4 regions of the Oxobacter pfennigii genome follow, and region 4 is predicted to be linked to each of the others. Evidence: riboswitches for the same ligand, from Rfam matches in the RefSeq annotation. Region 4 holds a riboswitch; each other region holds the start of a gene.
What was found. A riboswitch is a leader RNA that binds a small molecule or an ion and turns the genes downstream of it on or off. The one in region 4 is predicted to bind cobalamin.

Region 1 (8,314 bases), on a different contig from region 4:
TTATTTATGATGGCAATTGAGGATGCAGGGCTTTCCCAGGAGGGTGCCGAGGATAACTATGTAGCCGGAATTACGGCACCGGCTGTATTAAAAGGCTACTGGCTATATGCCTTTGATAACGGTCCAAAATCCGGATGGATGTATACAGTCAACGGAATCCATTCCAATGTGGGGCTTAAGCAGCAAACTTTGGCAGACGGAGACCAAGTCATATGGCACTATATAAACGATTATGAACAGGAAACATCCTATAATGGCAGTAATCCGCCTTACCTTAACTCCTGGCTCAATGCACCGGATATTGACCCGGTGGCAGAGAAGGCCGTGAAAAATATTTCTATCAGAATTGAAGGGCCGGATGTAACCTTGCTGCCCAAGACCACCCTTGATTCCATAGAATACTTTAATCCTCAATCCTTTGGCGGCACCGATAACGGTAAAGTGACGGCCCTGCATGCTCTGGTGAAAGGAATAGAAGAAGGTGCCGGAGCAGACCCGGTGGATAAGAGTATACTGGATGTAAGCAGCGGCCTTATTAAATCAATATTCGGCCAGGAAAACGATACCTATGGCGTATCCTGGATGTATGCCGTTAACAATGAAATGCCATCAACAGACCTTATTTCCCAGTATGAGCTTCAAGAAGGAGACAGTGTGGTAGTTTTCTGCGTGGACTGGATATACGGATATCACTCCATGTTTGACAGGGAAGAAGCTACAGTAAAAACAGGAGAAAAGCTAAACCTGACTCTTACGGGGGAAAATATTGCAAATTGGATGTTTGGCCAGTCTACCGGACCGGAAGCTATTGAAGGAGCAGAGCTTTATATAAGCGGTGACGGAGAAGTAAATGCCGGCAATTCCACCGGAATATTTACCGGCCAGGACGGTACAGCAGAAATAAGTTTTGATGAGCCCGGCGAATACCTGATTTCCGCTGTGCGGTTCAACGAAGATGATGATGAAGTTATTGACATTTCCCGCCCGTATTGCAAAGTAACTGTGGAACCGATGACAGGATTTACCGTTGAAAGGACAGATGACGGAGAATTCAGCAACGGAGAAGATGCCAATGTAACCGTACAGATGACCAACAATAATGATTTACCCCAGCAGGCTACATTGATCATCTGCCTCTATGACATTACAGAAGGTAAAAACGAGATGATAAATTATGCCTATGCATCAAAAGAAGTTGCATCCGGTGAAACGGTAAGGCTCTCGGGAGGATTTGCCATCCCCGATACCGGCACATACAAGATTAAGGTGTTCGTATGGGATACATTTGATGTTATGAAACAGCTTGCAGAGCCTATATTAATAGATGTAGACAATTAAGGTTATACGCTAAACTTTTAAAGTCATAGATTAACAAACAGCCTCCTTTTATTTGGCCCGTGCAGGTTTCAGTCGCCTGCACGGGCCATTTTTAATTACATGCTTATTTAGCTACAGATTTACTTCAATTTAAAAAAAGCCAGGCAGAATTTCTGCAGCCAAGCTTTCAATACGGTTAAAGGAACACTAGCCTTTGATAAATTTCAAAATGTTTTTTGGTTCACCGTTTGGATTAAGAGTAAAAATATGATTTGTTATTTTTTGAATGGCCTCATCCTTTCCGATTTTTGAGGCTTTTTCAAATACGTCCTCACCCCAAAAACTCTCGGTTGTGCAAAACACCGTTGACGACCAGCCGTATTCCTCACCTTTTTTAGATATTTTCTGCTGCCTTCCGTACATGGTCAGATACATTTTCATCTGCAGTTCAACCAAGGCCCGCTCAAATTGAGATTTTTCTTCTTTGCCAAAACCTGCAAGCTGCTTTATGGCATGTAACGGCAGCATACCGTTTTCAAGGATGGTGCCGTAAATGCGTTTCGCGTGGTTGCTGATTGCACCGTCCGAGTATTTTTCATCAAAGGTCATATTGCCTCTGCGAACCGCGAGAAAATAGGGAACCCATTCTTTGACGATATATCCGCTTTTCTTAAAGAACAGTTTTGCATAAGCAATATCCTTACGCTCGTCCAGCACACGCATGCGCCATTCCCACGGGTCAGTCTCCGGGTCGCCGGTGTGCCAGCGAACAGGCGTTTCATAAGGCGGTTCTTCCTCCCAATTCCATGAAATTACAGAGAAAATCCCTTCGCTGTTCCCGCCTCCCATTGAGAACCCAGCGTCCAGCAAGGCGCTAATAAAATCGCCGTAGTTTTTTATTTGCTTACTACTCATCCAAAACCCTCCTTGACAAGTATGAAAACATTATACCACATAAATAAGACATACTTTTTCAAAAAAAGATACCTGTAAATCCCTTTGCTATTGTATTGGATGTAATAGTATGCTATATTTTTATTAAGATTAAAACTGAATATTCCATTATCGGGTGCCCATTCCACAGGGATGGGTTAAAAGGGAAAGTGGTGAAATACCACTGCAGCCCACCGTTACTGTGATGTTGACGAAACCAGCAAGAATCACTGGAATAATATATTCTGGGAAGAGTTGGGAGTAGGATGAAGCTCAGCCAGGAAACCTGCCCGTTAATTGTCGAATCTTTCGGAGGGAAAGATAACGCAGCGTCGGAAAGCAATGTATATAGGGTAGTCCGTATTTTTTGGCTGCTCAAAATAAATTGTGTTTTTAAACACCTCTGAAATATTGAGGTGTTTTTTATTTTGCATATTCCCTATCGATAAAATTTTGGAAAGCGATGATTTTATGATATATAAAGCCAGAAATACATTCTTGCAGTCGCTGCACCCACTTGTTACTGTTTCGCTTATATTTTTGTACGTCTTAATTTTTATATTTATTGAAAACCCCTTATACATATTAATTTCAATATTAAGCATTTTAGCCATGGCTTATATGGATGGGTCGGGAAAGGATTTGTTTAAATACGGAAAGATGATGCTGCCCTTTGTACTGCTTTTAATTATATTGAATCCTTTACTTGTGTCTTCGGGAGAAACGGTTATTTATACAGGGCATTTTAACATACCAATCCTTGGCAGGATAAAAATCACAATGGAAGCGATATTATATGGATTGTTCAGCGGTTTTAAAATAATCGGAGTAACTGTTTTATTCGGTTTTGGGAATTTAGTCATCCATCCCGACAGGGCTTTCGGATATTTTTCAAAATTCCTGGGCAAGTCCGCCTTGCTGGTAAATATGACTCTAAGGCTCTTTACGACAATAATGAATGCCTATTTAAATATCAAAGAAGTGGAAAAATTACGAGGGAATATGATGAGCCGCAGGGGCCTTAGAAAAAGGCTGGCAAGCAGCGCATCCATCGTTAATATATTATTTTTGTCCAGCATAGAAAACTCGGCGGATATGGCAGAATCCATGTACTCAAGGGGATATGGAATGTACTCCAAAAGAAGCTCTTATTTCAGCGAAAGGTTCACGGCCGGGGATTGGATGATGCTTGGTTTCATAGTCATATTTTTTATTTACCTTATATATTTTCTGGTCAATGGTTTTCACAGATATGCCTTCTATCCTGTGCTGGACAGTATTAAAATTCCCCTATCCCTGCAGGAAATTATATTTATAATACTTTTATTTATACCTTCAATAATAAACTGGTGGTGGAAAACTTGGAAATGATTAAATTGGATGATGTATTTTACAGGTACCCCGAAAGCTCTGAAAATGCCGTGGATAATATAAATCTTACCATAAAGGAAGGAGAATTTGTATTGATAGCCGGTCCTTCGGGCTGCGGCAAATCGACGCTGTTAAGGCTGTTTAACGGCATTGTCCCCGGATTCTATGGCGGGACCATTGGGGGAAAGGTAATGCTAAAAGGGAAAGATATAGAACATATGGACAGGCAGGATATATTGAAGACGGTAGGGATGGTTTTTCAGGATCCGGAAAAGCAAATGGTCCTCCAGGACGTGGAAAGAGAGATAGCCTTTGGACTTGAGAATTTGGTCATGGATTTGGACAGCATGAAGAGAAATGTGGCGGAATCCATGTCTTTCCTCGGGCTAAATGAAATAAGAGACAGAAAAAATACGGAAATATCGGGGGGGCAAAAGCAGAGGGTAGCCATAGCTTCCGTCATGGCTATGGATCCGGATATAGTTGCCTTTGATGAACCCATATCCCAGCTGGATCCCATAGGCGGGGAAGAAGTGTTAAATTCCATTAAAAGACTTAACCGGGACCTGGGAAAAACTGTAGTTATGGTGGAACAAAGGCTGGACAGGTGCTTTCATCTGGCGGACAGGATAATTTTTATGGAGGACGGAAAGATCATTGCCGAAGGAAGCCCCCAAAGTATTCCAAAAATTATAGAAAGAAAATGTCATCTTCCAAATATTACATATATTTTTAAGAAATCAGGAAGAGACAGGCTCCCTGTAACCATAAGAGAAGGAAGAGAATATATAAAGGATATTGAATTTGATTACCGCCCTCAAAAAGAGCATCTTCCCCTGGGGAACGTCGTCGTGGAAGCAAATAAAGTAAACTTTGAATATGAAAAAGGGAAGAAGACATTAAAAGATATAGACTTTGTGCTGCACCGCGGAGAAATAATGGCGGTAATGGGGGAAAATGGTGCGGGGAAAAGTACATTTTTCAAGATTATCGCAGGCCTTATCGAGGAATATAACGGCAGGATTGTGGTAAATGGCAAGAATTTAAAAAAAATTATTATGGAAGACAGAATAAAGAAAATAGGATATCTTTCTCAAAATCCCAACGATTATTTCGGAAGGAGCAATGTGTTTAAAGAAGTGGCTTACACTCTGGAAAATATAGGCCAATACGATGAGAAGAGGGTAAAGAGCCTTTTAGAAATATTAAATATCGGACATTTGAAGGATAGAAACCCCAGGGATTTAAGCGGAGGGGAAAAACAGAGGGTAGCCATTGCCTGTACCATGGCAGCAGATCCGGACATAGTAATTTTAGACGAGCCTACCCGGGGTATGGACGGAGAAAGCAAGGAACAATTAGGAAGCATTATCAGGGATTTATCCCATAGGGGAAAAGCAGTGGTGCTTATAACCCATGACTCGGATTTTGCGGCAGACTATGCTACCACCGTTACTCTTATGTTTCACGGGGAAATAGTGGCTAAAGGCTGGACAGAAGACATACTTTACGGCTCCATGTATTACTCTCCCCAGATTGCTAAAATTTTTAAAGACAAGTACAGAATTGTAAATTCCCGGGAAGCAATAGAACTTTTAAAGGTGGTATAAAATGAAAAGAAAAATAAAGCCCGAGCTCATTATCATTTTGTTTTTTGCAGTCATATTATTCTTAGTCACTTATTTCAATGTGGATGCAGCAGTCTCGGTGCTTATAAGCTGTGCCGCGATTATGGTATCCTTTGTAATCATATTTGAAATGAGGGAAATAGATGCAAAAACCATCTGCATACTGGCAACAATATCCGCCATAATCGGCGTTTTAAGGGTGCCTTTTGCAGCTATACCGGGAGTCCAGCCCGTAACCTTCATGTGCGCCGTTACGGGATACAGCATGGGCAGTGTAAACGGTTTTATGGTAGGAGCCATGAGCGCATTTATTTCAAACTTTTTTTTAGGCCATGGACCCTGGACTCTATGGCAGATGATGGGATGGGGCTTGTGCGGAGCTTTTTTCGGGGCTTTTAAAAAGCCCATAAAAAGCGGAGGAATAAACGTTTTTATATTGCTCTGCGGCTTGTGGGGATATATTTACGGCTTCATACTGAACCAATGGTATTTATTGCAATATATAAGGCCTGTTACTTTAAAAGCAATTTTAATCGGAAGCATTTTAAGCTTTTCATACGACAGCATGCATGCTTTGGGGAATATAGTGTTTTCCAGAGTATTTGGAAAGAGCTTTATAGAAGTTCTGGAAAGGTACAATAGGAGAAATAAAATAGTCAGGATAATGAATGATAATGAAACGGAAAGCAAGGTGCGGGACTATGCTTAAAAAAAGGATGTTGATTTTAATATGCTTAATATTGATTGTCTCTTTAACTGCATGCGGGAGAAAACAGGGGACAAGGGTTATAACAAATAATGAAAATGTGAAGGTTGAGACAGAAAGCAGTGAAAATAACAAACTAGAAGAAAATGTGGATACCAGCATATATAAGGACTATAAAGGTCCGGTACAGGGTGAAATAAAGTATCAGGAAGGCCGGCCGGCATCACAGAATTCACAGGAATTGAAAGCCAGCGGGGATATAGAAAGCCCCTATCAAATAGATTTAATCGTAACAAGAGACTTCGGCTATAATAAAATGTTTTCCAAAAATGTAGGGCTGGTTAAAGACGAAGTAGGCATGGAAGTATTGTTCAGAAATTTAGATATACAGACAGCCTACGGAGGAGGCTTTGTAAACTCCATAAACGGCCTGGAATCAAAGTATACATTTTTCAGCGGGGCAGACAGGAGCAAGGAGGACTGGTTTTACTGGGTAAACGGTATACTTGCCCCCATAGGAGTCGCCGAGTACAGGCCGGCACCGGGAGATGTAATATGGTGGGACTATCATGAATGGAATACCACCATGTTCATACCTGCGGTTATAGGTTCTTATCCCCAGCCCTTTAAAAACGGCTTTGGAGGCAAAAATCCCGGTACCGTCATTATGTATACGGAAAACTTCAGGGAAGAAGGGGAAAAGCTTAAAGAAAGCCTTATTTCTCAGGGAGTAGTATCTGTAGACATACTTCCTTATAATGCCGATAAGGTTGAAAAGCCGGAAAAATATACTATTATAATCGGAAGCTTTGATGATATTTCAAAAGACAGCAAGAGGCTGCAGGATATGAACTGGAAAAATAAGATGGAAGGCGTCTATGTGGAATTTGAGGAAGGCAAGTTAAATGCCCTGGATAATACGGGAAAGGTTATCAAAAGCTTTTCAAAAGCCGGCGCCATATACGCAACTGCCGCAGGCATGGGCAGCGTAGTTCCGGTATGGCTGGTAACGGGCAATGATGAAGACAGCATAAAAAAGGCGGCAGAGGTTTTAATTGAAAAACCCGAAAGCATTAAAAATTATTTTCAGGCTGTAATAGCCGGCGATGAAATTATACAAATACCATATATACAGTAAACTTTACGGGATGTGAGGATATGGAATTGCACTTTAAAAAAATAAGGACAATTTTTCTGCTGTGTTTTGCCTTTTCCCTGGCGTTTAACATAAAAGCCCATGCGGGGGTGCTAAATATAGAGGCGGTAGGTGCTCTTAACGGAAAGGGGAAGCTTGGCCATGTATCCCCCATAGTGGTCACTGTGGAAGCAGACGGTGAAGGAATAGAGGGAAGCCTCACATTGTCAATTGGAGAAGATACATACAACCATAATATAAATATTACGCCGGGTACTGAGAAAGCCTACACTTTTTTAATGCCCGTCAAAAACCCGGTAAAGGATTTTAAGGTTTCTGTGACGGAAAAGGATAAGGCAACAGAAGAAAAAACATTTCCAATAACAATATATGAAAGCAATTATCCGTTTATAGGGGTATTGTCCGGCAATGCGGATAATTACAGATTTTTTACCGAGCTTAAAATAGATCCTCTGGAGACTGCAGGGGCAGAAGTTATAGATTTGAAGAATGTGGAACCGTCCTATCAGATGTTTCAAAATATAAATTTTATAATACTGGATGATTTTAATACTGAAAGCCTCAGCCAAAATTTCATGGAAAACCTGGACAAGTGGCTGAAAAACGGGGGGATTTTATTTTTAGGCAAAGGCAAGTATGAATATAAAAATTTCCAGGGACCTTTTGAAAATATAAAGGATATAACCTACATAGGAAATGGGCTTATAGTGCCTGTGGTTTTTGAGCTGAGCGAAAGAAACAGTATAAATGAATTTCAAAAAATCCTTTTAGAAAACATGAACTATAAAACTCTGAGTTCTTTAACGGAAAAGGCAAACATTAAAGAAACTGTACAAAACATTGAAATGTTAAACAGCCCCGCCCACAGTATACTGAAGGCAGACAGAAATTTGATTTACTTTCTGGTGTGTTTGTTGATTTTATACGGAGCATGCGTAACGGCAATGGTTTTCCTTAAAAAGAGCAGGGCATATATGTGGGCGGGGGTTATAGTCCTCTTTACGGCAGTCACTTATACCGTATATTTCATGGAAGGCTCCGGCGGGCAAAAGGTTACCATGGCTTCAGCAAATGAATTTTTTAACGGCTATTATAAGGCCAATTCCCTTATAAATATATACCCCTCAAAAAAAGACATAACCTTTACTAATACCGGATCATTAATGGTACCTGCACAAGGTGGGGGAGAATATATCCATGATG
Region 2 (8,314 bases), on a different contig from region 4:
ATCCATAAAGGAAAACGAATATGTACAGGCTGCCAAGGCCATAGGAAACAGAGATATGGCAATCATATTCAAGCATATAATTCCAAATGTAATATCCCCTATTATCGTACGTGCCACCCTGGGAGTTTCAACGGCAATACTTGATACATCGGCATTAGGATTTTTAGGACTTGGAATACAGCCTCCCTATGCAGAATGGGGAAGTATGTTAGGAGCAGGAAGAGGTTATTTTTACAATGCCCCCTATATCGTTTTGTTCCCGGGTATTGCAATTACCATTACTGTTTTAGCCTTTAATTTATTTGGTGATGGTTTGAGGGATGCCCTTGATCCAAAGCTTCGCAAGTAGGGGGATTTTATATGTTACTTGAAGTTAAAAATTTAAAAACACAGTTTAAAGTAAAAGGCGGAACAGTTAATGCCGTAGATGGGGTTAATTTTGAAATAGACAAAGGAGAAGTAGTTGCAGTTGTCGGTGAGTCGGGAAGCGGAAAAAGCGTAACTTCCCTTTCCATAATGGGGCTTATAGCCACCCCGCCCGGGAAAATAGCCGATGGTGAAATACTTTTTAAAGGAGAGGATTTGCTTAGAAAATCCTCAAAAGAAATGAGGGACATAAGGGGCAAGGATATTTCCATGATATTTCAGGAGCCCATGACCTCATTGAATCCTGTATTTACAATCGGGAGACAAATTACAGAGACATTGATAAGGCATGAAAAAGTCAGCAAAAAAGATGCAGAAAAAAAGGCTGCGGAAATGCTGGAACTGGTTGGAATACCATCGCCTAAGGAAAGGCTCAAAGACTATCCCCACCAATTATCCGGCGGAATGAGGCAAAGGGTGATGATCGCTATCGCACTGTCCTGTAATCCTCAGCTTTTAATAGCCGATGAGCCTACCACAGCTTTGGATGTTACCATTCAGGCACAAATTCTTGACCTTATGTTAAAGCTTAAGGAAAGATTAGGTACGGCAATACTTTTGATTACCCATGATTTGGGAGTGGTGGCCGAAGTAGCCGATAATGTTGTTGTAATGTACTGCGGCAAAGTTGTGGAAAAAGGAAGGGTAAAGGAATTATTTCAGAATCCCATGCATCCGTATACTAAGGGATTGATAAATTCCATACCAAAAATGGATGAAAAAAGAGAAAAGCTTTATATGATACCCGGTATGGTTCCCAATCCTTTGAAAATGCCTCAAGGCTGTTCTTTTAATTCAAGATGCAGTGAATGTATGGATATATGCAAATTGGAAGAACCACCTCTTATAAACTATGATGGCAGAGAAGTAAGATGCTTTTTATGCTCAAAGGATAACGGAGGTGAGATATAATAATGAAAACCTTATTGGAGGTTAAAAATCTTAAAAAATATTTTCCCATTGAGAAGGGTTTTTTCGGTAAGGCAGCAAACTACGTCAAAGCCGTTGATGATATAAGCTTTGAAATTTTCGCCGGCGAAACTTTAGGCCTGGTTGGTGAATCCGGATGCGGAAAATCCACCACAGGCAGGATGATCGTCAATTTGCTGGAGCCCACATCGGGAGAGGTTTTATTTGAGGGTAAGAATATAACTCAGCTTAGCAATAACGAAAAAAAAGAGCTGTGCAAAAGTATTCAGATTATATTTCAGGATCCTTACGCATCCTTGAATCCCAGGATGACCATAGGCGATACAATTGCAGAGCCCATGAAGATAAATAAGGTTGTAGGCAATAAAGATTTGGATAAGGAAGTAAACAAGCTTCTTGATTATGTAGGGCTTGCAAGCTATCATAAAAACCGATTCCCACATGAATTTTCAGGCGGGCAAAGACAAAGGGTGGGAATTGCAAGGGCTTTGGCTGTAAGGCCTAAACTTATTGTGTGCGATGAGCCGGTTTCGGCCCTGGATGTATCAATACAGGCACAGGTACTGAACTTATTAGACGATTTGCAAAAAGAATTTAACTTGACTTATTTATTCATAGCCCACGGCCTTAATGTAGTCAAGCATGTAAGCGACAGAGTGGGGGTAATGTACCTTGGAAAGCTGGTTGAAATAGGAGAAGGAGATACTTTATATACTTCACCGAAGCATCCTTATACTAAGGCGCTCTTATCTGCCATACCAATACCTGACCCTACGGTAAAAAAAGAAAGAATTATATTGACGGGGGATGTGCCCAGTCCTGTAAATCCGCCGGTGGGATGCCGCTTCCACACCAGATGCAGTGAATGCATGGATGTATGCAAAATCGACGAGCCTGACATGAAGGACATCGGTGATAAGCATAACGTAGCCTGTCATTTGTACTAAAATGGATAAAATCCTTGGCATTGCTGCCGGGGATTATCTTTTATATATAAAAATTTTATAGTAGTATAAATACTGCAAGGATTCGTTTTATCATGAATTTTACTGTGCAAAATTCGTGTCAAATGATTTCAAATGGCTTGTTACTTGAAATCATTGTATCATATAGCAAAAGTATATTAATATGGAGGATTGGTATATGCAAAAAGAAATAGGGCAAAAGATAAATGAATTAAGAACTGCCAAAGGATTGACGCTGAAGGATTTAAGCGAAAAAACCAATCTTTCCGTCAGCTTCATATCCCAGGCAGAGAGAGGACAAACTTCTGTTGCCATAATGTCATTGAAGAAAATTGCCGAGGCACTGAATGCGGACTTGGCGCTGTTCTTCGATCCCCCAAAAAGTAAAAGACCTTTAATCACAAGAAGCTATGAACAGGAAGTATTCAGGATTGAAGAATCCAAATTCATTCACAGCAGCTTATCAAGTGATATTCATGATAAGAAATTCGAGCCCATGGTGGTAACCATACTGCCAAATTTGCATGAAGAGGAAGTGATTCCTTACAGCCATGACAGTGAGGAATTTATATATGTGCTGGAAGGGGTTTTAACTTTATTTTTAGAAGACAATACCTATGAATTGTATCCGGGAGACAGCGCCCATTATTCTTCTTCAACTCCTCATAATTGGGCTAATTTTACCAACAGGCTTGTTAAAATCATCTCTGTAACTTCTCCCAGTTTTTTTAACGGGAAATAAAGAGAACTGTTAACTATATATAATCCTTGAAAGGAGGGTATACAAGTGAAATTTAGCGAAAAGATAGACAGGCTGGCTCAGCTGATGGTAAAGAATAATGCCGATGTATTGATTATAGGGACCTCTTCGGACATGGAATACATTACAGGCAAAAGCTCTTTTATATGCGAGAGATTCAAGGCCTTGTTCATATTATCCGACGGGAGATTTTTCTACATTTCCCCTGAGCTTTATTATGAAGAGACCAGGGAGGTTTTCGGAGGTCAAACCGACATATTTGTATGGAGTGATTCGGAAGGCTTTTTGCCTTGCTTAGAAAAGGCAAATATAAAATACGGGCTTAAGGGAAAAACCATAGGGGTAAATGATGCCATAAGGGCTGTTGATATGCTGGATATGAAGACCGTATTGGATATGAATTTCATAAATGGTGTCAGTATATTGGAAGAGTTAAGAGTTGTAAAGACACAACAGGAGAGGGATTATCTAAGGAAGGCTTCTTTAATTGCCGATGAAGTAGCAGCGGAAATAGTAAAATATATTAGGCCGGGTATTACGGAAAAAGATATAGGTGATAAAATAATAGAGCTATTTTTTGAAAAGGGAGCTGAAGGCTTATCCTTTGAGCCTATAGTGGCGTCAGGACCTAACAGCTCAAAGCCCCATTATGTTGGTAACAGCAGGGTTATCGAGGACACTGATATAATAGTTTTGGACTTTGGATGCAAGTACAAGGGATATTGCTCGGATATGTCCAGAACTGTATTTGTCGGTGAACCAACAAAGGAGCAAAAGAAAATATACAGCATAGTACTTGAAGCCAATAAAAGTGCTGAAAGCTATGTAAAAGCAGGAGTAACAGCTCGCGATACAGATTTGGCGGCAAGGAAGGTTATAAGAGATGCAGGTTATGGTGAATGCTTTTTAAACAGGACAGGCCATGGAATAGGTACTGCCGTTCATGAAGCTCCGTATATAAGAGAAGATAATAGGCAGATTTTAAAAGACGGAATGTCCTTTAGCATCGAACCAGGTATATACATCCCGGGAAGGTTTGGAATGAGAATTGAGGATATAGTCTTAATCCATAACGGCAGCGGGGAAATACTTAACAAGTTCACAAAGGAAATGATAATTATAAAATAACAATGAGTTTACATAAATAAGCATCAATCTACCTAATTACTTGCAATTTGCTAAAATATTTATGTTAAGAGAAATAGATAGGCCGTGTGTTATTCATAATTTATCCTTGATTTTTTAAAAAAGTTTTAATATAATCTAGATAAATGAATATTTCCAATAAGTGCTTCATTAAAATGAGGATAATAGGGAATCAGGTGAAATTCCTGTACGGTCCCGCCACTGTAAGCGAGGAGCGGCTTATCAATAAACCACTGTTTTTTATAATAGGAAAATGGGAAGGAGATAAGCTGCAATGATACGCAAGTCAGGAAACCTGCTTGTTGGTGAATTTGTACACTCTCCAGGAAAGGGTGGTACTTAGAGAATGATGGCAAAGTTCTCAGTCTAAAAGGCTGAGGACTTTTTTATTTTATTTAAAAACTTTAAGGAGTGGTTGTATGTTTCAGGTCGGTGTGGATATGGGGGGAACATTTACAGATTTTATTGCACAAAGTCCGGAGGGCATAAAAACGGTAAAAATCCCCTCAGACAAGGGAAATCCCATTATAACGGTTATGGAAGGGCTTAAGATATTAGCTCATGATTTTAACTTATCATCAAGGGAGTTTCTTTCCTGTATCAAATCCCTTGTTCATGGAAACACCGTTGCAGTTAATGCCCTTATTCAAAGGAAAGGGGTAAAGACCGCCCTTATCACAACGGATGGATTTAACGATGCCTTAGAGATGAGGCGTTCAAAATTGGACAATCAATGGAATTTCTTTGCATCACCTCCGGAGGTTTTGGTACCCCGGCATCTCCGCTTTAACCTTAAAGGGAGAGTTGATTACAGCGGAAGGGAAATAACTGCTCTGGATTTGGACAATTTAAAGCAAATCAAGGATGAGCTTAAGTTATTAAAAGTAGAATCGGTTGCCGTATGCCTTTTATTCTCTTTTTTAAACCCGGCTCATGAAAAATGTGTGAAGGCATATTTAGAAGACATGCTCCCCGGTGTGTATATATCCTTATCCAGTGAAGTTGCGCCCAAATTAGGTGAGTATGAGAGAACTTCCACTGCTGTTTTGGATGCTTATCTTACACCAAAGATATCCCATTATCTTAAGGAATTATCATCTTCCCTTAAAGAATGGGGACTAAATTGCGGCGTGAAGCTGGTTCAGAATAGCGGAGGAGTCACAAGCATATCTCTTGATAACCATTTTGGAGTCAAAGGCCTTTTTTCGGGCCCTGCGGCAGGATCAAGCGGAGCAAGAGCCCTTTCAATGGAACTTAATCAACCGGATATGGTGCTTATTGATATGGGGGGTACAAGCTTTGACGTCAGCCTTATAAAGGGCCATTCAATAAAAATTTTGTCTGAAACTTCAGTCGAGGGTTATCCTTTAAGCCTGCCTGCAGTGGATATAAATTCCCAGGGTATAGGAGGCGGAAGCATTGCTAAGGTGGATGAAAGCTTAAGACTCAATGTTGGGCCGGAATCAGCAGAAAGTTTTCCAGGGCCTGCCTGCTTTGATAAAGGAGGAGAAGCCCCCACCATCACAGATGCCGCATTGCTCCTTGGATTTATAGAAGAAAAAAGCTTTGGAAAAGGAGCAATAAAAATAAGAAAAGATTTATCATTAAAAACCATAAAAGAAAAAATAGCCGATCCTCTCAACATAAGCCCCCATGATGCTGCCCTTGCAATTTATGAGGTTGCTTCGGCAAAAATGGCGGATGCAGTAAGTTTAATGACTCTGCAAAAAGGATTTAACCCCATGGATTTTGCACTTTTGGCGGCAGGCGGGGCATCGCCTATATTTGCAGCTAAGATAGCACGGGAGCTTGGCGTGAGAAAAATCATCATACCTGCCTTTGGAGAAGTGTTTTGTGCCCAGGGAATGTTAAAGTCAAAAATAAAAACTGATATAGCCCAGAGCTTTATTAAGAGCATGAGTGAAATCAGCATGGGTGAAATAAACCAGGTGATGAGTAAACTTAAAAAAAGTGCCGACATCAATCTCAGTCAGCAAGGGGTGGCTTTTGAAAAAAGAGAATTTAGATTTTATTTTGGGGTGCGGTATTCAAATCAGCATCATCAGCTATCCCTCCCCTTTGAAGGTGAAAGCCTCGATAAAAACAGCATAAGGGAATTAAGAATAAAGTTTAATAATCTTCATGAAAAATATTACGGATATAAAGAGCCGGAAGATGAATGCGTCATTCTGGATGTGCGTATTGAAGCAGGCGAAAAGGAAGATGATATACCTTTCCATACAAATAATTTTAGTATGGAAAGCGGTGCCAAATATGATGAATACCGCAAAGTGTGCTGGGATAAGGATTTAAAAATTAAAGATTTGCCTGTTTATAAATTCATGAATATAAAAGCCCAAGTTATTGTTTCAGGCCCTGCTCTCATTGAAAAGGATTATACCACAATATTTGTAAGCCCTGATTATAAAGCTTATAAGGATGAAGGCGGCAATATAATCATGGATGTGAAGGAGGTGAAATAATTGGATGTTGGTAAAATCATTCTTCAGTCTGTTATAGCAAACAGATTGTACACCATATCAGAAGAGATGGGAGCAGCATTGGAAAAGTCCTCCCGCTCTCCCATATTTGCAGAAGCCTGCGATTTTGCCTGCGGTGTCACAAATAACAGAGGAGAACTCATCTCACAGCTAAACGGAATACCTATTTTAGCCGCTGCCGGTTCCTTTAGTGTACAGGCTGTTCTTGAAAAATATAAGGAAGGCATAGAGGAAGGGGATGTATTTATCATAAACGACCCTTATATGGGAGGCAATCACCTGCCGGATATAGGTATAGTCACCCCTGTGTTTTATGAAAAAGAGCTTATATTTTTCACAGTCAGCCGTGCACATCACGGTGATATAGGAGGAGCAGTTGCAGGCAGCTATAACACAGGCGCCACGGAAATTTTTCAGGAGGGAATAAGAATTCCTCCCACAAGGCTTGTAAAGGAAAATAACCTTTGTGACGATGTCTTAGAGCTTATAACCTATAATACAAGGAATTCCAAAATGATGAAGAGCGACCTTTTTGCTCAAGCTGGAGCCAATAAAATCGGCAGTGAACGATTAATTGACATGCTTAATAAATACGGCTTAAAGGAAGTTAGGGAAGCAGCGGAGGAATTGCTCTTAAAGGCTGAGGAGCTGACAATTAAAGGAATTTCTAAATTTCCAGAAGGTACATATGAGGGAGAGGAATACTTGGATGATGACGGTTTTTCGGATAAACCAGTTAAAATAAAGGCTTCCGTCACCTTTAAAAAGCAGGAGGTGACAATTGATTTTTCCGAAAGTGATAAACAGGTTACAGGCTTTATAAACAGCGGGCTTGTTACTACAAAAAGCGCGGCATACATCGCCCTTCTTTGGGCATTGTCACCGGATATTCCAAGAAACAGCGGCGCCTTTAAGCCTATAAAAATAATTGCTCCAAAGGGCTCGGTAGTCAATCCAAATTCGACGGCTCCCGTAACATTATCCACCCTTCATTGTGCCAGTGAAATAATTTCTGCAATTTTAAAAGCCTGTGCCCTTGCAGTGCCTCAAAAAATACCTGCCGGCTTTGGACGGTATTGCGGGCCTTCCTTTTACGGTATTGACCCCAGAAATAATAATTTTTTTGTAGGCTTTGGATTCTGCTGCTTGGGCTCGGGAGGGGGAAAGGAAGGGCAGGATGGTTTTCCCTATATGGCTCCCATATCAAATTACGGAGGAGTAAGAGCTCCAAATAATGAAGCCAATGAAGTCCAATATCCCATTCTAACCTTGAACCACCATTTGGTTATGGATACTGCCGGCGCGGGAAAATACAGGGGAGCTCCCGGAGTGAAATATGAGATCCAATTTTACGGCCATGATACAAATATAGTAATGTTCGGCGATGGGATGAAAATACCGCCCTACGGCTTAAAGGGGGGGAAGGAGGGAAGCTTAAACAGCAATAAATTATGCACACAGGAGGAGGTGCTGCATTTAAAAAGCAAAACTTCTCCGCTGCCGCTTAAATGCGGAGATACGCTAACTCTTATATCTTCCGGGGGAGGCGGCTTTGGAAATCCTCTTAAAAGAGATATAAATCTTGT
Region 3 (8,314 bases), on a different contig from region 4:
TGATATGGTTTATATCCTTGATGATACTGCTGCCAAACTAAATCCCTTCATTTCTCTCGACATTTTTCAGGATATATTTGTACCCGCCTATGCAAGACTTTTAAAACCCGCAAACGACAGAGGCATTCCAATACAGCTTCATAACTGCGGAAGATGCGAAGACTTTTTAGATGATATGGTTAAGTTGGGAGTCAGAGCCTGGGACCCGGCACAGACTGCAAATAATCTTTTGAGCATTAAAGAAAAGTTTAAAGGTAAACTTACTGTCTGCGGATGCTATGACTGGAAGGTTCCATTAACATGGCCGGAATATAATGAAGAAGAACTTAGGCAGAGCGTAAGGGATGCCATTGACAAATACGCACCTGGCGGCGGATATGCGGCAAGAGCTAATGCCCTTGGCAAATTCGGCGATCCTGACATTGCCAAGGTTAATGAAATCCTTCAAAGTGAAGTTTACTATTACACAAGAGATTATTATATAAAATAATAAGTGAGGAATTAATCACATTAATTATAGAAGGCATATTCATGCCTTCTATAATATTAATAAAAGGAGGCACACAATGTATAAATCAAAGCTGACTCCGAAAGAAAATTATATGCGTATCTTAAAAGGAGAAATGCCGGAATATGTTCCTGTATTCACAATGGGAAATCCACCATGGAAGGGTGAACCGGTATATAAGAATGTAGGACCTTTTATATTCGGAATGCCTGCAATGACACCGCCTGAAGGAAGATACGATATATGGGGAGTGCATTATGTTGCCAATGAAGAAACGGGTTATGGAGGTATTCCTGAGCCTAACAATTTTATTTTGGAGGATATTACCAAATGGCACCAGGTTATAAAAGCTCCAAAAATGCCGGAGGTGGATTGGGAACAGCAGGCAAAGAAAAATTACGAATTTGCCAAAATAAACCTCGACGAATCGGCTGCATGCATAAACGTAGGATTTATGCCATTTCAACAGCTTATTGCCTTTATGGGCTTTAACAGCGGACTCTGCGCATTATATGAGGAGCCGGAATACTGCAAGGAATTGCTCAATTATATGGCAGATTTTTATTTGCCTGTTATTGAAAAATCCGTGGAGTATTATAAACCGGACCTGGTTTATTTTGCTGATGATACGGCAGCAAAGCTAAATCCCTTCATGTCTGTTGAAATGTTCAGAGACATATTTAAGCCTGTTTATGAAAGGATATTGAAACCTGTGAACGAAAGGGGCATTCCCATACAGCTGCATAACTGTGGGAGATGTGAAGACTTTTTAGATGATATGGTTGAATTGGGAGTCAGGGTATGGGATCCGGCACAGCCCACAAATGACCTTTTAAGCATAAAAGAAAAATATAAAGGCAAACTTGCTGTAGCAGGATGCTATGAATGGGTTGTACCAGACACATGGCCGGATGCAGATGAGGAGGAAACGAGGCAGGGCGTACGGGATGCGATTGATAAATACGCACCCGGCGGAGGTTTTGCAATAGCCGCCAATGCTTTGGGGAGAATAGGAGATCCTGACATTGCAAAGATCAACTCATGGATTAAGAGCGAAGCTTATTTATACGGCAGAGGTTATTACATAAAATAAGTATCTTAAAAATAGGGGATCCAGAATTATGAACACTCCATTCGTATTCGGGTTCTGTAAGTTTTAAGGCTCCCTGCCTTGAAAATGCAAGAATTTTTGATAACTCGCTAATCGCTCAAACAATCAAAAGTTATGAGGCGGCGTCACCAAGAACTTTTAAAGAACTCTCACAATGCTCATTTACGTTGTTCATAATTCTGGAGCCCCTGTGCTATTATATTTTCTGCTTCTTAAAGAAATGCTCTCCGTAGGAATTGAGTTCATCTATTACTATATCGTTAATACCAGGCGTTAATGGCTGACCGTTAGGTATTTCGGGTATGAAATATCCCTGGGGTACATATTCATCGCAGGCTCTTCTAACTTCTTTTCTCACTTCAGCTTCTGTCCAGTCTGCTTTGTCAAATACAACGCCGTCAATACCGCCCTGAAGTGCCATTGAACCGTTGAGAGTCTTTTGAATTTCATGTATGTTATTCTGAGGTATTACACCCTGCCATACGTCAATTCCTATCTCGGACATATCCTGAACAATCGGTTCGCATACACAGTCGGCATGATGCTGTATCAACACTCCTCTTGATTTCATATATTCATATATTTTTGCCCAGCGGGGTTTTAAAAGAGCCCTCCAGGTATCGGGGTGCATGAACAGATCCTTTTTGTTTCCCCAGTCATCATGGATGTGAATCATGTCAGGCTTGATATGGTCTATCAGTTCTTTAAGATATGCAAGCTTGAATTCGCATAAAACATCTAAGAGCTCTCCCATGGCTTCAGGTTCTTCAATATAGTTCATGAGGGCGTCTTCAAAGCCCATCAGCATATGCGTCAGTTCAAAGAGGCCGGTAAAACAGCATCCCATGAGAAGATAATTTTGCCGGTCAAATTCCTGGGCTCTTTTTTCTGCTTCTGTCCAGTCAACATTGAATTTGGAAGGCCAGGGAACATCTATGTACTTATCCCAATGCCGGATATCTTTTATCACTTTTGTTTCTTCCGTTACATAGGGGTTGGCAGCCGGATGTCCTTCAAGCCACTTCCATGATATACCCCATCTGTCTTTTGATATGGCTCCCGGGACCCTGTTCATGTAAGCCATGGCCAAAGGATCAAAGAACATTCCTTTTGTAATTTCGGAAACATGGCAAATATAATCCGGATGGCCTCCTTTAAGCAGTCTTAAATAGTTTTCTCTGGGTGTAAGCCTCCCTGTAAGATCGAACATATTAATCCCCCTTAAAAAATATTTATATATACTATTATAAATATTACCATCATTTAACATGTTTTGAAATTATAATAATTTGAAATAATTTTTACATATTATGATTGTGCATATAAGTTAATTTTTTTATTATTCCAAAATTGATGATGATTCAGACAGTCAAAAACTTATACCTGTAAGGCAATATATTTAAATTCTCCTTATGATTTTAGCTCCTGATCATTTTATGAGGTTTATATAAACCCTAAAAGGGTGGATGGCATATAGCTTGACTTTTTCAGCATTTATGATAAAATTTTATTAAAATATTATAAAATTATCTTAGGTGCCCCGATTTTCGGGGAGAATAGGGAAACCGGTAAGAATCCGGTACGGACCCACCACTGTAAGGACGAGCTCTTGCCGATCCACTGGCTTATGCTGGGAAGGGGCAATGATGCGTTTGAGTCTTAAGTCAGGAGACCTGCCTGAGATGAAAAAAGTCTTTTCTTTAATAAAGGAAAAGCGGCGGAGATGACGGCAAAGTCCCGACCACAATTAATTTGTGGCGGGACTTTATTTTTTTATAAAAAATAAAGTGGAGGCGATTAAAATGACTGTATCAAAAAATGTGACTGCATATCACGGCGTGGCCAATATCAAAGAGGCGGAAATGAAAGAGCTTGAAGCTGCACTTAAGGAGCTCGTATCGGGAATTGAAGGATTAGACGAAGCAGCTATTATGGCAATGAGAGAAAGGCTGAATGCAAAAATTAAGCCTTTAAGGAGCTTGGGTGTTCTGGAAGATATTGCCGAGCAGATTGCAGGCATAATGAGGACTTCTCATCCTAAAATTGCAGGCAAGGCAGTTCTTCTTATGGCCGGGGACCATGGCGTTGTGGCAGAAGGGGTAAGCGCCGCTCCCCAGGAGATAACGGCCCAAATGTTTTACAGCTACTTAAATGGAAATGCAGGTATTAATATTTTAGCCTGCCATGCGGGAGCAGAGGTTATTTGTACAGATGTAGGAATTGCGCCGCTGCTTAATCCTCCTGAGCTTATGATAAACAGAGTAAAAAGTGGAACGGATAATATGATGCATGGGCCTGCAATGTCAAGGAAGGATGCTCTGATGGCAATCTTAACCGGGGCAAAGGTTGCGGCTGATGCTATTAAATCAGGAGTGAACATTCTGGCAACAGGTGAGGTTGGTATTGGCAATACGACACCAAGCTCTGCTCTTATTTCAGTTTTCACAGGCCATTCTGTTGAGGAAGTCACAGGACGCGGAACAGGGGTCAAAGATGATGCCTTAAAGCATAAACAGGAAGTTATAAAACGCGCAATAGAAGTCAACCAGCCCGATGTTGACGACCCCATAGATGTAATTTCAAAGGTGGGAGGATTGGAGATTGCAGCCCTTACAGGAGCAATATTGGAAGCTTCCTATCAGAATGTGCCTGTTATTTTGGACGGCATTATTTCAGTGGCGGCAGCGCTGACAGCAGCAAAAATCGCACGGCTATCTGCTTCTTATATGATTTCATCCCATAGCTCGGAAGAGCAAGGACAGCGCTTGGCCTTAAAACAGATGGGTTTAGGACCAAGATTGGATTTTCATATGAGATTAGGAGAGGGGACAGGAGCCGCATTAATGTTCCCGATAGCAGAAGCTGCAATTAAAATTGCCGATGAGATGGCTACCTTTGAAACAGCCGGTGTCACTACGGGAGATTTTTAAATAGGAATTTTAAGATTATTGACATTTTATGTATAAAACATAAAATGAGTACTTGTGCATGTTTTAGTTTCTGAAAAAGAAAATAAATATATATCCCCCCGGGCTTAATTCGGGGGGATAAAATCATTTATGCGTATATTAAAGATTTTCGGCCAGCTGTTCAAGTACATGGGCATTCTTGTTCAATTCTTCTATGGAAGCGGTAATTTCTTCGAAAGCTGCCGCCTGATCCTGAAAAGACCCATTTACTTTGCTTACACCATTTGTTATATCCTCAATGGATTCTTTAATTTTTTGTATTATGTCATTTATCTGAGCAATTGATTCACCACTGGAATTGGATAGCTTTCTGATTTCCTGAGCTACAATATTAAAGCCTCTTCCTGCCTCACCTGCTCTTGCTGCTTCAATAGCGGCATTTAAACCTAAGAGATTGGTCTGAGCGGAAATGCTTTTAACAAATTCTATTATTTCATTAGTACTTTCCGTTTCTTTGGCAGCACCATTTGCCTTTTCAAGAATTATGGTATTTTCTCCGGCCAGGTTCAGAACTTCTGCAGAAACCTGCCCTACAACAGTAGATATCTGCGAAAGGGCATTAGACAGAGTTTTGGAAAGGTCATGTATTTTATTCTCACGCTCCAGGCTTTTTCCCAACACAAGGCAGCCTTCTATATTGCCTTCTTCATCAAATACCGGTATTCCAGTAGCTCTCACATCTACCCCTAAAACCTCTTTAGGCACTATTTTGGTGACAGGTTTTCCTGCCTTCATACACTCGTAAGCCACGCTTCCGGGTTGTATAGGGTCGCCTACCTTTAAATTGGTTTTAGTGCTTGTACCATTTACTACTTTAATATATTTCGCGGTATCGCAAATTGAAAAATTCACATCATCCCGGAAGAAATGAATAAGATAAGGTATCAAGTTATTATAACTGTTAAAAATTTCGTTTTGATATTCTCTTTCGTTCATATATCGCACCTCCAATCATGAAATATGAAAGATCTCAATTTCATGAAACTTATAATTGCATGTTTTATCGTTTATTGTAGATTATGGTATCATAAACAATAATATCATAAAACGGATAAATTAAAAAGTATATGCATCGGCATATAACAACTCCAACTCATTCGTTGCAATTTTATATAACCTATCATTTTTATACGGGGTGTATAAATGATATAATTAGCATATATACTATTATTTTCCGCTAAATGTTTAAAAATCATAAATAATAAAGGAGGTTTATGCATGACGGCACATTTAACCCAGAAAGAAAATTTTTTACGCGTCGCTCGCGGTGAAATGCCGGAATACGTACCTGTATCAACATTCGGCAGGCCGGGAGCTGCACCGCTTATGACAATGGCAGACCCATGCATTTTAGGAAGTTTCAGAGGTCCGGAAGGCGGAAAAGACCCGTGGGGAGTTACTTTTGTAACCAATGCGGAAACCAACTTTGCGGCGCTTCCGAAACCGAATGATTTCATCCTGACAGATGTAACAAAATGGAGAGATGTAATCAAAGCGCCGGATTACTCAGGTTTTGACTGGGAAGCAGCAGCTAAAAAAGACAGGGAAAAATTTGTACAAGACCCCGAAAATACAGCATTTGTTATAAGCGGCTATGCAGACTTATTCCAGCAGTTTATAGGGTTCATGGGCTTTACGGAAGGTTTGTGCGCCATATACGAGGAAAAAGAAGAAGTAGAAGAGCTGTTGGATTACATGCTTGAACATTCACTTTACATCACCAAGAACGTCATTCATTATTATAAACCTGATGGCTATTATTTATTAGATGATTCAGCCTCAAAGCTTCATCCCTTCATTTCCCCCGAACTCTTCGAAGAGCTTTTTGTTCCCCGTTATAAAAAATGTCTGGACATTGCAAGAGATGCAGGACTGCCTATTTTTTATCATAATTGCGGCAGATGTGAAGATTTAATGCCTTCAATGGTTGAAATAGGAGTAGGTGTGTGGGATCCTGCCCAGGTAGAAAATGATTTAGTGGCGGTAAAGAAAAAATTCGGACGCAAGCTTGCAATTAATGGGGGATTTGAACTCAATGTACCCATAACCTGGCCGGTAATCGATGAAGAGGAAGTGCGTCAGGCTGTTCGTGATACCTTCGTAAAACTCGCTCCAAACGGCGGATATATTTTCAGCGGAATGTTAAAGACACTGGACAGGGCTGATCCTAAAGTTATGGAAGTAAACGGCTGGATAGCAGATGAAGCACTGAAATTAAGCAAAACTGTATATAAGTAATGTATGCTTGAATAATACATTATCCTCAATATCCACATAAAAAGATAAATCCCTGGGGATTGTCCACAGGGATTTATTTTATTGATTTATTCCCATCCTTAAACGTCTTCTCTTTACGGCAGCATTTCTTAAAAGCACGAGAATTCCAAAAGCGCCGAATATCGTACCTGATAAGAACCAGACTATGTTTCCTGTATCAATTTTTTGAGAAACGGAATTTATGATATTTTTCTTTTTCACTTCCTCCATGGCTTTTAAATTGACTTCTTTTACTACAGCTCCATTAAGGGTGAAAACTGCCTTCCCTATAATCTGATCTGCCTTAATGGACGACTTAAGGGATACAATATCATTTTCCTTGTCCACAATGGATATAAGGGTTTCATCCCATAAAAATTCTTTTTGCATTTTAAGGTATTCTTCCATTACATAGGTCTCTGCAAAATCCTCATCCGGCAGTGCTATCAGGTCTTCCGGGCTGTTGGGTGAGGAGTTCTCAACATTTAATGTGTAAATTGGCTTATCTTTAACAGCACCTTCATAATACCCGAAGTTATAAAATCCATATTCCAGAAGCTTTTGTGAATCCTCCCACCTCGCCTGGCTCGTGGAATTTAAAGTTACGGCAATAAGGTCCATGCCATCCTTTGAAGCAGAAGATACAACACAAAATCCTGCAGGGGTGGTGTATCCTGTCTTAACACCTGTAGCATATTCATAAAAATCCTTGCCTGTTTCATTAATAAGTTCATTGGAATTTCGCCAGGAATGGTCAATAGTTTCGACTATCTGTCCATTGCTGAAAACAGGAGTAGCTTCTGTATTATATTTAAAAGTATTTACAGCCTCCCTGAAAAAATCTATTTTCATCGCTTCCATGGTAATAAGAGCAAGGTCGTGGGCAGTAGTATAATGGTTTTTATCATGATATCCATGGGGGTTTACAAAATTTGAGTTATTTGCACCAAGCTCTTTTGCTCTTTTATTCATAAGCTCTGAAAACTTATCCATTGATGCGGTTTCATCAAGGGACATATCATTTGCCCTCAAACGGCCTATGTAAACTGCTATGACTGCAGCAGCGTCATTGCCCGAAGGAAGCATAAGTCCAAGTAAAAGCTCCCTTAAAGAAATCTCTTCCCCTTCTTTTAAGTAGGCTTTACTTGAATCCCAGGGTACCATCATTACTTCTTTGCCGACAGTTATAATATCCTCCAAGTCGCCCATTTCAAGAGCTATTAAGGCAGTTAATATTTTTGTGGTGCTGGCAGGGTATAATTTTTCATCCTCATTCTTTTGATACAGCACCTTGCCGCTGTGAGCCTCTATGAGTATAGCGCCTTGTGCATCTATCGATGGTTTCGTTATTGTATCCGATGCCCTAACAGCAGAAAGTGTATATGGCGACAGGAAGAATTCAGTCAAAATTAGTATTATATGTAGTGTAAATAATTTTACAAATCTTCGTCTCAATTGTAGTCTCCTTTC
Region 4 (8,314 bases):
TAAAAATTTTTCTTATCACTCATAATTATCACTCCTGTTACAATAATTTTGCGGGTAGACTCAGTCGTATAAGCTTTAATCGTCTCTTTAATAATATTGTTCCTGGAAAAGGGCGCAAAAATCCCGCAGATGACGACCGCCTGCGGGATTGTAAAAAAAGCAAATAAAAAACACGCTCATAGCGTGCACATTGCTTTCACACTATTCAGGTTGCTCGAAAGAAGGCGCACCGGCAATTTAAACGCCTGTGCCGATATTCAATTATTCAAAAACCACCTTTGCATTTATAACAGACATTAACAACAACTCCTTTCGAATAAGTATCCGGCAGACTATTACTCTGCCTCCTATATTATATGAATCATTCCATAAATTGTCAAGCTGTAACTTCATTTAAGTTAAGGAAGTACAAGATTTTGTTGAAATCCTGCTGCATGAAATTTACGTATAAATTACATTATAATACGTATAAAAATGTAGCTAAAAGGTGAAAAATGTAGTAAAATTGGGGGTAAATACTTTGGAGTTGAACTTTTAATGATGAAAATATATGAAACAATAGCCGATATGATCGATGATCATATTTTAGTATGTGACAGCAATGGCCAGATTGTTTTTTCCAATAAGCCCGTACAGTCATATTTAGGCTATGATGCTTTAGAACTGGAACAAAAAAAATTTTTAGATTACATAGCAGACATTCACATCAATAAAGCACAATCCGCCATCAGCAGCGTTTCAGATATACCTTCTTCCTGGGATGAATTTCTATTAAAGGGCAAACACGGTGTATTTAAACTTCATTTTAAGTTTGTAAAGAAAGATAATCTTATATATATTTATGGAAATGAAAAATATATTGAGTTTGAGAGAATTAAGAAGAAGCTGGATGTTGAAATAACAAATGCAATTAAGATACACAAGCGCTCCCTGCCTATGAGCCTTCCGGATAATGAAAACATATCTTTTGCCTCTTTGTACATTCCTGCTGAAGATTTGGGCGGAGATATATTCGATGCTTTTAAAGTTGACAATGGTTTGCTCAATGATTTCTTTGAGCAATATGTATGCTTTATTGCTGATGTCTCGGGACATGGATTGGATAGTGCCATGCTGGCGATTTTTATAAAGGATACTATAGGAAGTTTTTTCAGGTTAAAACATACACCCGGTCAATTATTATCGCCTAAAGAAATCATGGATTTCTTTATTGAACACTATTTAAAGGAAGGTTATCCCGAGGAATATCTGGTATGCTTGCTTATGGCAGTTATTGATTTGAAGACAAATGAACTTACTTACTGCAATGCCGGCCTTCATATCAGTCCTTTATTAATAAAGGATAAAGAAAATATAACAGAGCTTGGCAATGCGAATCTTCCCATATCAACAGCCATAGGTGCCCAATTGTTAAAATATGAGGATTCTACAGCACACTTTTCTCCTGGGATGACCCTGCTCATTATGTCTGACGGACTGCCAGAACAAATGTCTCACAATGAATTTTATGAAGGCAGGCTTAAGAAACTGGTTGCCGAAATTCATCAACTGAATCCTGCTCAAATGGTTAATAAAATTCATGAGGATTTCATTGACTTTTTAAGTTATGAGAAAACCAGGGACGATATAACTTTGGTTGCAGTAAAACTGCTATAAGCGTGAACATGCTGACAAGTTTTAAGTTTATATTATGAAGGGATAGATTATATGCAAAAAATACTGACTGGCATTTTGGAAGCTATCGAAGATGAAATTAAAGCCCAGCAGCATTATCAAAAGCTGGCTGACCACGCAGAGGATCCAATGGTAAAGAAATTTTTTGAACAGATGAGAACAGACGAAGAAGAGCATGAGAGAATACTTCGCACCCGTTATGAAGGTTTTGCAAAAATGCTGAAAGCAAACAAAGAAAAATAAACCACCCTAAAATCTTAATCATTTAGAGAATTGCTTTTTTAAATTAATTATGGCTGTTATATTGGTTTTTTCAATTAGTAATAAGGCTGTCATTCATATATAATTACTTTTAAAATGAAAGCTTGGAGTGATTTGATGATTAATTTGCCTGAAGCATTTGATACATTCAGTGAAGCAAGAAAAGCAGGATTTATTGAAATCATGAAATTAAAGGAAGAAGGCAGGAAAGTTGTCGGAACTTACTGTACTTTTACCCCCTGGGAAATCATAATGGCAGCAGGCGCTATACCCATATCCCTTTGCGGTACAAGCAATGAACCCATAGCTGCGGCTGAAGAAGTACTTCCAAGAAACTTATGCCCTCTTATAAAATCCAGTTATGGACATGCAATTACCGATACCTGCCCTTATTTTTATTTTTCAGACATGCTAGTCGGTGAAACCACCTGTGACGGAAAAAAGAAAATGTACGAATACCTCGGTGAGATAAAACCAATGCATATAATGCAATTGCCCCAGTCCGGCAGCAACGGTAAATCTCTTGCGCTTTGGAGAGATGAAATAATCTCCCTTAAAGAACGAGTGGAAAAAGAGTTCAATGTTGAAATAACCTATGAAAAGCTCAAAAAGGCAATAAAGGACAGAAACGAACAAAGAAAAGCTTTAAAGGAGTTTTACGAGCTGGCTTTGTTTTGCCCTCCCCCTATTTCAGGCTACGAAATGTTTCAGGTACTTAACGGTGCAAATTTTAAAACCAGCAAAGAAGAACAGGTTGACTCCGTTGCTGCCCTGACAAAGCAAATAAAAGAGCTTTATGATAAAGGCGCAAGGAGAAATCTTCAAGACAGCCCCAGGATACTAATTACCGGCTGCCCCATAGGCGGTGTCAGTGAAAAAATAGTAAAGGCTGTTGAGGACAACGGCGGTGTGATAGTTTGTTTTGAAAACTGCAGCGGTGTTAAAGCTATAGATACACTTGTTGATGAAGATAAAGACCCTTTTGAAGCGCTGGCTGAAAAATATATAAGTATAGCCTGTTCCTGTATGTCGCCAAATAACAACAGGATTGAATTATTATCAGAGCTTATAGATAAATACAGGGTTCAGGGAGTAATAGACGTCATTCTTCAAGCATGTCATACCTATAATATTGAAACCTACAGCGTTAAAAGACTTGTGAATGAAAAGAAGAATTTGCCTTATATAAGCATTGAAACCGATTATTCGCAAAATGATACAGGTCAGCTTAAAACAAGGCTGGCTGCCTTTGTTGAAATGCTTGACGCCTGATGCACAAAACACTCATTCCCCTTGACAAAGCTGTCCTGGCGGGTTAAAATTATACAGCAACTAGAATAATCCGTCTGTATGCGTAAAATGCGCCGGAGCGTTATACTACCGCTCTGTGGGGACGCCGATGTAATTTCGGGGCTATCCCAGTAACCGTGAAGCTGATGAAAGGGTATTAAGTCACTGCCGCAGGGTGGGAAGGCACCCCAGTAAGATGAAGCCAAGCCGGGAGACCTGTATAGACATTATGCTTACCTCTGGGGTTGGGATGGTCGGCTGTATAGGCATTGTGCCAGTCTGAAAATGTTTCTTGCCGCTCCTATCTGGATGGGAGCGGTTATTCTTTTATACAAATATATACAAGAAAGGGGCTTTTCATTATGAAACGCCAGATATTGTCAATTGCTTTATCTGCAGCTCTTGCCATATCCATGTTAGCAGGCTGTGCAACCAATTCTGAAAACACTCCGTCGCCGACACCCACAGGTACAGTTGAACCTACAGCCAAAACTGTGTATCCGCTCACTGTAACGGACATGACCGGGCGTGAAGTGACAATAAAAGAACCCGTTACAAGGATAGTTGCAATCACTGCTGCCAATGCCGAGATTGTCTATGCTCTTGGCTTAGGTGATACTATGGTAGGCCGTGGCGAATACTGTGACTACCCGGCGGAAGTACTTGAAGTTGCGTCTGTCGGCTCGGGCAATGATACCAACATTGAACAGATTATTTCCCTCAAACCTCAAGTAGTTTTTATGGGGACCATGGCTCAAACAAATGAGCAAATAAACCAACTCACTCAAGCCGGCATTGCCGTAGTGGCTTCCGATGCAATTGATATTGCTGGTACATACAAGAGTATCGCACTTATGGGCAAGATACTCAATAGAAATGAAGAAGCGGCTAAAATAATTGAAAATATGAAAACAAAGATTGATGACATTGGTGCAAAAGCCTCTGCCAAAGCATCCGGCAAGAGCATTTACTTTGAGGTTTCGCCTCTGGAATTTGGCTTGTGGACTGCTGGAAGCAATACATTTATGGATGAGGCTGCTAATATATTAGGCTTAAAAAATACCTTCGGAGACATCAGCGATTGGGCAGAAATCTCTGAAGAGCAAGTACTGGAACGCAATCCCGACTACATTATGACAGTAACTATGTATTTTGGTGAGGGTCTTGAACCTGTCGAAAGTATCAAATCCCGTCCCGGCTGGAATAACGTAAAGGCTGTCGCAAATAACGGAATTATAAATATGCCGAATAACGAGCTGACACGTCCCGGCCCCCGCCTTGCCGACGGAGTAGAGATGCTCTACAACTTTGTCTATGGCGGCCAATAAATCCAAGCCAGAAGGTTTCCGGCTTACTGAGTACCTGATCTTCGGGGCGGTAACTCTCGTTGTGGCAATACTGTGCGTTGCGCTGGGCAGCGTGAATGTGCCTCTGTCGGAGTTTATGAAAAGCGTAATAATAATGACCATACGCTTGCCGCGAGTGCTGTGTGTGGCGCTGGCAGGAGCGTCACTGTCGGTTGGCGGTGCGGCAATGCAGGGCTTGCTTAAAAACCCCCTGGCAGACGGGACTACCCTTGGGGTCAGCGGAGGTGCCTCCTTAGGCGCCGTCCTTGCCATTGCGTTAGGTCTGTCAATCCCCGGCTTTCCTTTTGCCGGAACGGTCTTAACGGCTATGCTATTTGCTTTTATATCCATTATAACGGTGCTTGCGCTGGCCTATAAGCTGGATTTTTCTCTGTCAACCAATACCATAATCCTTTTAGGCGTGATATTCAATATGTTTGTATCCAGCATAACTTCGCTGTTAGTTACCTTTGCAGGCGAAAAGGTAAAGACCATAGTATTTTGGACTATGGGGAGCTTTGCGGGATGCACTTACGGAAACGCCGCAATGCTTTTAGGTGCCCTGGTTCTGTTCGGCGGATTACTGATGCTCCAGACCCGAGAACTCAATGCTTTTGCCGTTGGAGAGGACAATGCAAGGAACATCGGCGTGAATGTCAGACAAGTCAAGCTTCTGGTTTTAATCTGTGTGTCAGCGCTAATCGGCGTGTGTGTCAGCATTAGCGGAACTATCGGTTTCGTAGGATTGGTAACACCTCATATGATACGCATGGTTGTAGGGCCAAACCATAAGAGACTGCTCCCGGCAAGCGCCTTCGGAGGAGCAATTTTCCTTATGCTTTCGGACCTGGCTGCACGTACCTTTTTAAATCCTCGGGAATTGCCCATTGGTATAATCACCAGTTTCGTCGGAGCATTGCTGTTTATCTGGATATTCTACTCATCAAGTAAAGGAGGCAGGCGTTAGATGCTTAAGGTTAGCGACTTAACCGTCAGATACGGAGAACTCACAGTCACAGATAAGGTGAGCTTTTCTCTGAAAGCCGGACAATGGCTGATGCTTGTCGGACCTAACGGTGCAGGTAAGTCAACGGTAGTGAGCTCCATAAGCGGCGGTACGTCATATTCGGGTAATATCAGCGTATTAGGTCGCAATGCCAAGAGCTACCGGCCCAATGAGCTTGCAAAGCTCGTAGGTGTGTTGTCACAAAGTCACAGCGTAGGTTACGGATATACCGTGGAGGAAATAGTGCGGTTAGGAAGGTATGCCCATTCTCCGGGGTTATTTGCGGGGAAGTCGCAAGCTGATGATGATGCTGTTGCCGAAGCTATTAGTCGTACCGGCCTGGAGCCATTTTTAAAGCAATCTGTGCTGACATTATCCGGCGGTGAGCTTCAGCGTACATTTTTAGCACAGCTCTTTGCCCAGAATCCCAAGATATTGATATTGGATGAACCTACAAACCATTTAGACTTACAGTATCAAAAGGAAGTCTTTGAACTGATCCGGGACTGGCTTAAGGAGCCTGAGCGTGCGGTAATATCGGTAGTGCATGATTTGAGCCTTGCAAAGGCTTACGGCACACAGGCACTGCTCTTACATCGCGGCAAGACGGTTTCTCAAGGGCCAATATCGGAGGTTTTTTCCCGAGAAAATTTGCACAGCGCCTATTCTCTTGATGTATATGCCTGGTTTAAAGATATGTACGGACAATGGCAATAATATAAGAAGCGTTGAGTTTTTACTCAACGCCTTTTTTACATGATTCATGAAAATTACGAAGTAATTTTCATGTCGAATGAACTCTTAAAGGAATTCATTATTTCATATATTTTATTCATATCGGCATTTGCACGGAAGGTATCTGCTAAAAGATCGTACTGGGATTGCTTATAATCGTTATAGCTTGGCAGGTCTTTTAATTCCGGCAAATTTACTTTTAAAAGCTTCAGCATACCTGCCGCATCCCCGTCAAATAATCCGTGAAGATAGGTCCCTGAAATATTACCCTTTTTATAAATAATTGAAGGAAGATTTCCATTTGATGCACGGGTCACCCCCATGTGTATTTCATAGGCATCATAGCATACACCTTCGAAGGTCCCGTTAACCCGGGTGCGAGTCTTGGCCCCTTCAAACACAGTGTTAAGAGGAAGCAAAGCCAGTCCCTCCATTTCGCCGCCTATTTCCACTCCTTTAGGATCAGATAGCCTTTCGCCCAACATCTGATAACCTCCGCAAACACCAAGTATGTTACGGCCTTCCTCTGCAAGAGATGCAATCGGCTCCTCCAGTCCTATTTCACGGAGCCATAAAAGGTCTCCCATGGTATTCTTGGTACCAGGCAGGATTAAAAGATCCGGTTTGCCAAGCTCGGCGGGATTTTTTACATAGCGTATACTAAGTCCCGGTATACGGCCCAGTGCATTAAAATCGGTAAAATTAGATATATGAGGCAAGCGTATGACGGCAATATCCACTCCTCCGCTATTTTTAGCGGTAAACCGCGTCGTTAAGCTGTCTTCATCATCGATATCAAGCTCAGTATATGGAATTACTCCCACAACAGGCTTATGAATTATATCCTCCAACATTCTTAAGCCGGGTTCCAAGTGAGACTTGTAACCCCGAAACTTATTTATCAGTACCCCTTTGAAGTGATTGCGTTCTTCTTCGTCAAACAAAAGATTGGTGCCTGCAACTGAAGCAAATACCCCGCCCGGGTCAATGTCACCTACCAATAGCACCGGTGAATTGGTCAGCTTAGCCACAAACATATTAGCCAAATCACCGTCTTTTATATTTATCTCAGAGGGGCTTCCCGCACCTTCTATAACGATTACGTCATATTGCTCTGAAAGATGGTCCCAGGATTCCTTAATTGCTTTTCCTGCAATTTCTTTCCAATTATCTCCGGGTTTAAGATTTAAAACCTCACCATGGAGTATAATCTGGGGCTCTGTACCGCGCATTGGCTTTATAAGAATGGGCTGCATATCTACCGTCGGCTCAATGCCCGCACATTCCGCCTGCACTACCTGAGCCCGTCCTATTTCCAGGCCCTCCCGGGTGATGTAGGAGTTTAGAGCCATATTCCATGATTTAAAAGGTGCAACACTATATCCGTCCTGTCTGAATATACGGCACAATGCGGCGGCAAGCATGCTTTTGCCCACGTTAGAGGCTGTACCTTGAAGCATAATAGATAATGCCATAATTTAAAATCCTTTCGTTTATTTATCTTAAAATAAATTATATCTAAAAACCCAAGATACTGAAAGTAATTTTCTATTCATTTTCCATCATCAACACCTCGGTGACTTCACCTTTATCTTCCGTACCCAGCTTCCTTATGCTTCTATAGAAGCATACGCCTGTAACTAAAGCAGCCGTAAAGTCCGCAAAGGGAGCGGCGTAAAGTATTCCGTTTAATCCCCACAGTTTTGAGAAAATTATTATTGCAGGGATAAGGAATATTACCTGCCTTGTCAAAGTTAAAAATGTGGCTGTTTTTGATTTTCCGATAGCCTGGAAATAGCTTGAACTAATCATTTGAAAACCGGTAACGGGCAGGCACAAAAACCATGCGCCCAGGGCATAAACTCCGAATTTTAATAACTCCGGTTCCCTGTTAAAAAGTGATATTAAAAATTCCGGAAATATCCTTGATATGGTATAGCTTATGATGACAATTGACGATGCCGCAGTTATGCCCATTTTTATTGCCGTTTTAACCCTGTCG

Region 1: linked by a shared signal. The riboswitch ahead of OXPF_RS13765 (energy-coupling factor transporter transmembrane component T family protein) and the one ahead of OXPF_RS20895 (ABC transporter substrate-binding protein) in region 4 are both predicted to bind cobalamin.
Region 2: linked by a shared signal. The riboswitch ahead of OXPF_RS16615 (hydantoinase/oxoprolinase family protein) and the one ahead of OXPF_RS20895 (ABC transporter substrate-binding protein) in region 4 are both predicted to bind cobalamin.
Region 3: linked by a shared signal. The riboswitch ahead of cobT (nicotinate-nucleotide--dimethylbenzimidazole phosphoribosyltransferase) and the one ahead of OXPF_RS20895 (ABC transporter substrate-binding protein) in region 4 are both predicted to bind cobalamin.

The regions. Positions count from the first base shown of each region.
Region 1 is NZ_LKET01000039.1:92,384-100,697, forward strand. It holds gene OXPF_RS13755 (DUF4430 domain-containing protein) at 1-1,338, shown strand, start outside; gene OXPF_RS13760 (AlkZ-related protein) at 1,525-2,232, opposite strand; cobalamin riboswitch at 2,368-2,558, shown strand; gene OXPF_RS13765 (energy-coupling factor transporter transmembrane component T family protein) at 2,722-3,621, shown strand; gene OXPF_RS13770 (ABC transporter ATP-binding protein) at 3,618-5,231, shown strand; gene OXPF_RS13775 (ECF transporter S component family protein) at 5,233-5,958, shown strand; gene OXPF_RS13780 (DUF4430 domain-containing protein) at 5,951-7,093, shown strand; gene OXPF_RS13785 (hypothetical protein) at 7,114-8,314, shown strand, end outside.
Region 2 is NZ_LKET01000043.1:64,801-73,114, forward strand. It holds gene nikC (nickel transporter permease) at 1-349, shown strand, start outside; gene OXPF_RS16595 (ABC transporter ATP-binding protein) at 361-1,338, shown strand; gene OXPF_RS16600 (ABC transporter ATP-binding protein) at 1,341-2,303, shown strand; gene OXPF_RS16605 (helix-turn-helix domain-containing protein) at 2,500-3,063, shown strand; gene OXPF_RS16610 (M24 family metallopeptidase) at 3,109-4,209, shown strand; cobalamin riboswitch at 4,351-4,544, shown strand; gene OXPF_RS16615 (hydantoinase/oxoprolinase family protein) at 4,647-6,710, shown strand; gene OXPF_RS16620 (hydantoinase B/oxoprolinase family protein) at 6,711-8,314, shown strand, end outside.
Region 3 is NZ_LKET01000021.1:183,227-191,540, forward strand. It holds gene OXPF_RS04015 (uroporphyrinogen decarboxylase family protein) at 1-490, shown strand, start outside; gene OXPF_RS04020 (uroporphyrinogen decarboxylase family protein) at 567-1,601, shown strand; gene OXPF_RS04025 (uroporphyrinogen decarboxylase family protein) at 1,816-2,829, opposite strand; cobalamin riboswitch at 3,136-3,314, shown strand; gene cobT (nicotinate-nucleotide--dimethylbenzimidazole phosphoribosyltransferase) at 3,422-4,549, shown strand; gene OXPF_RS04035 (methyl-accepting chemotaxis protein) at 4,688-5,524, opposite strand; gene OXPF_RS04040 (uroporphyrinogen decarboxylase family protein) at 5,807-6,826, shown strand; gene OXPF_RS04045 (D-alanyl-D-alanine carboxypeptidase family protein) at 6,905-8,299, opposite strand.
Region 4 is NZ_LKET01000068.1:305,605-313,918, forward strand. It holds gene OXPF_RS22825 (hypothetical protein) at 1-23, opposite strand, end outside; gene OXPF_RS20880 (SpoIIE family protein phosphatase) at 538-1,656, shown strand; gene OXPF_RS20885 (ferritin family protein) at 1,708-1,917, shown strand; gene OXPF_RS20890 (double-cubane-cluster-containing anaerobic reductase) at 2,053-3,207, shown strand; cobalamin riboswitch at 3,267-3,463, shown strand; gene OXPF_RS20895 (ABC transporter substrate-binding protein) at 3,588-4,553, shown strand; gene OXPF_RS20900 (FecCD family ABC transporter permease) at 4,540-5,538, shown strand; gene OXPF_RS20905 (ABC transporter ATP-binding protein) at 5,539-6,294, shown strand; gene OXPF_RS20910 (cobyric acid synthase) at 6,348-7,787, opposite strand; gene OXPF_RS20915 (MATE family efflux transporter) at 7,861-8,314, opposite strand, start outside.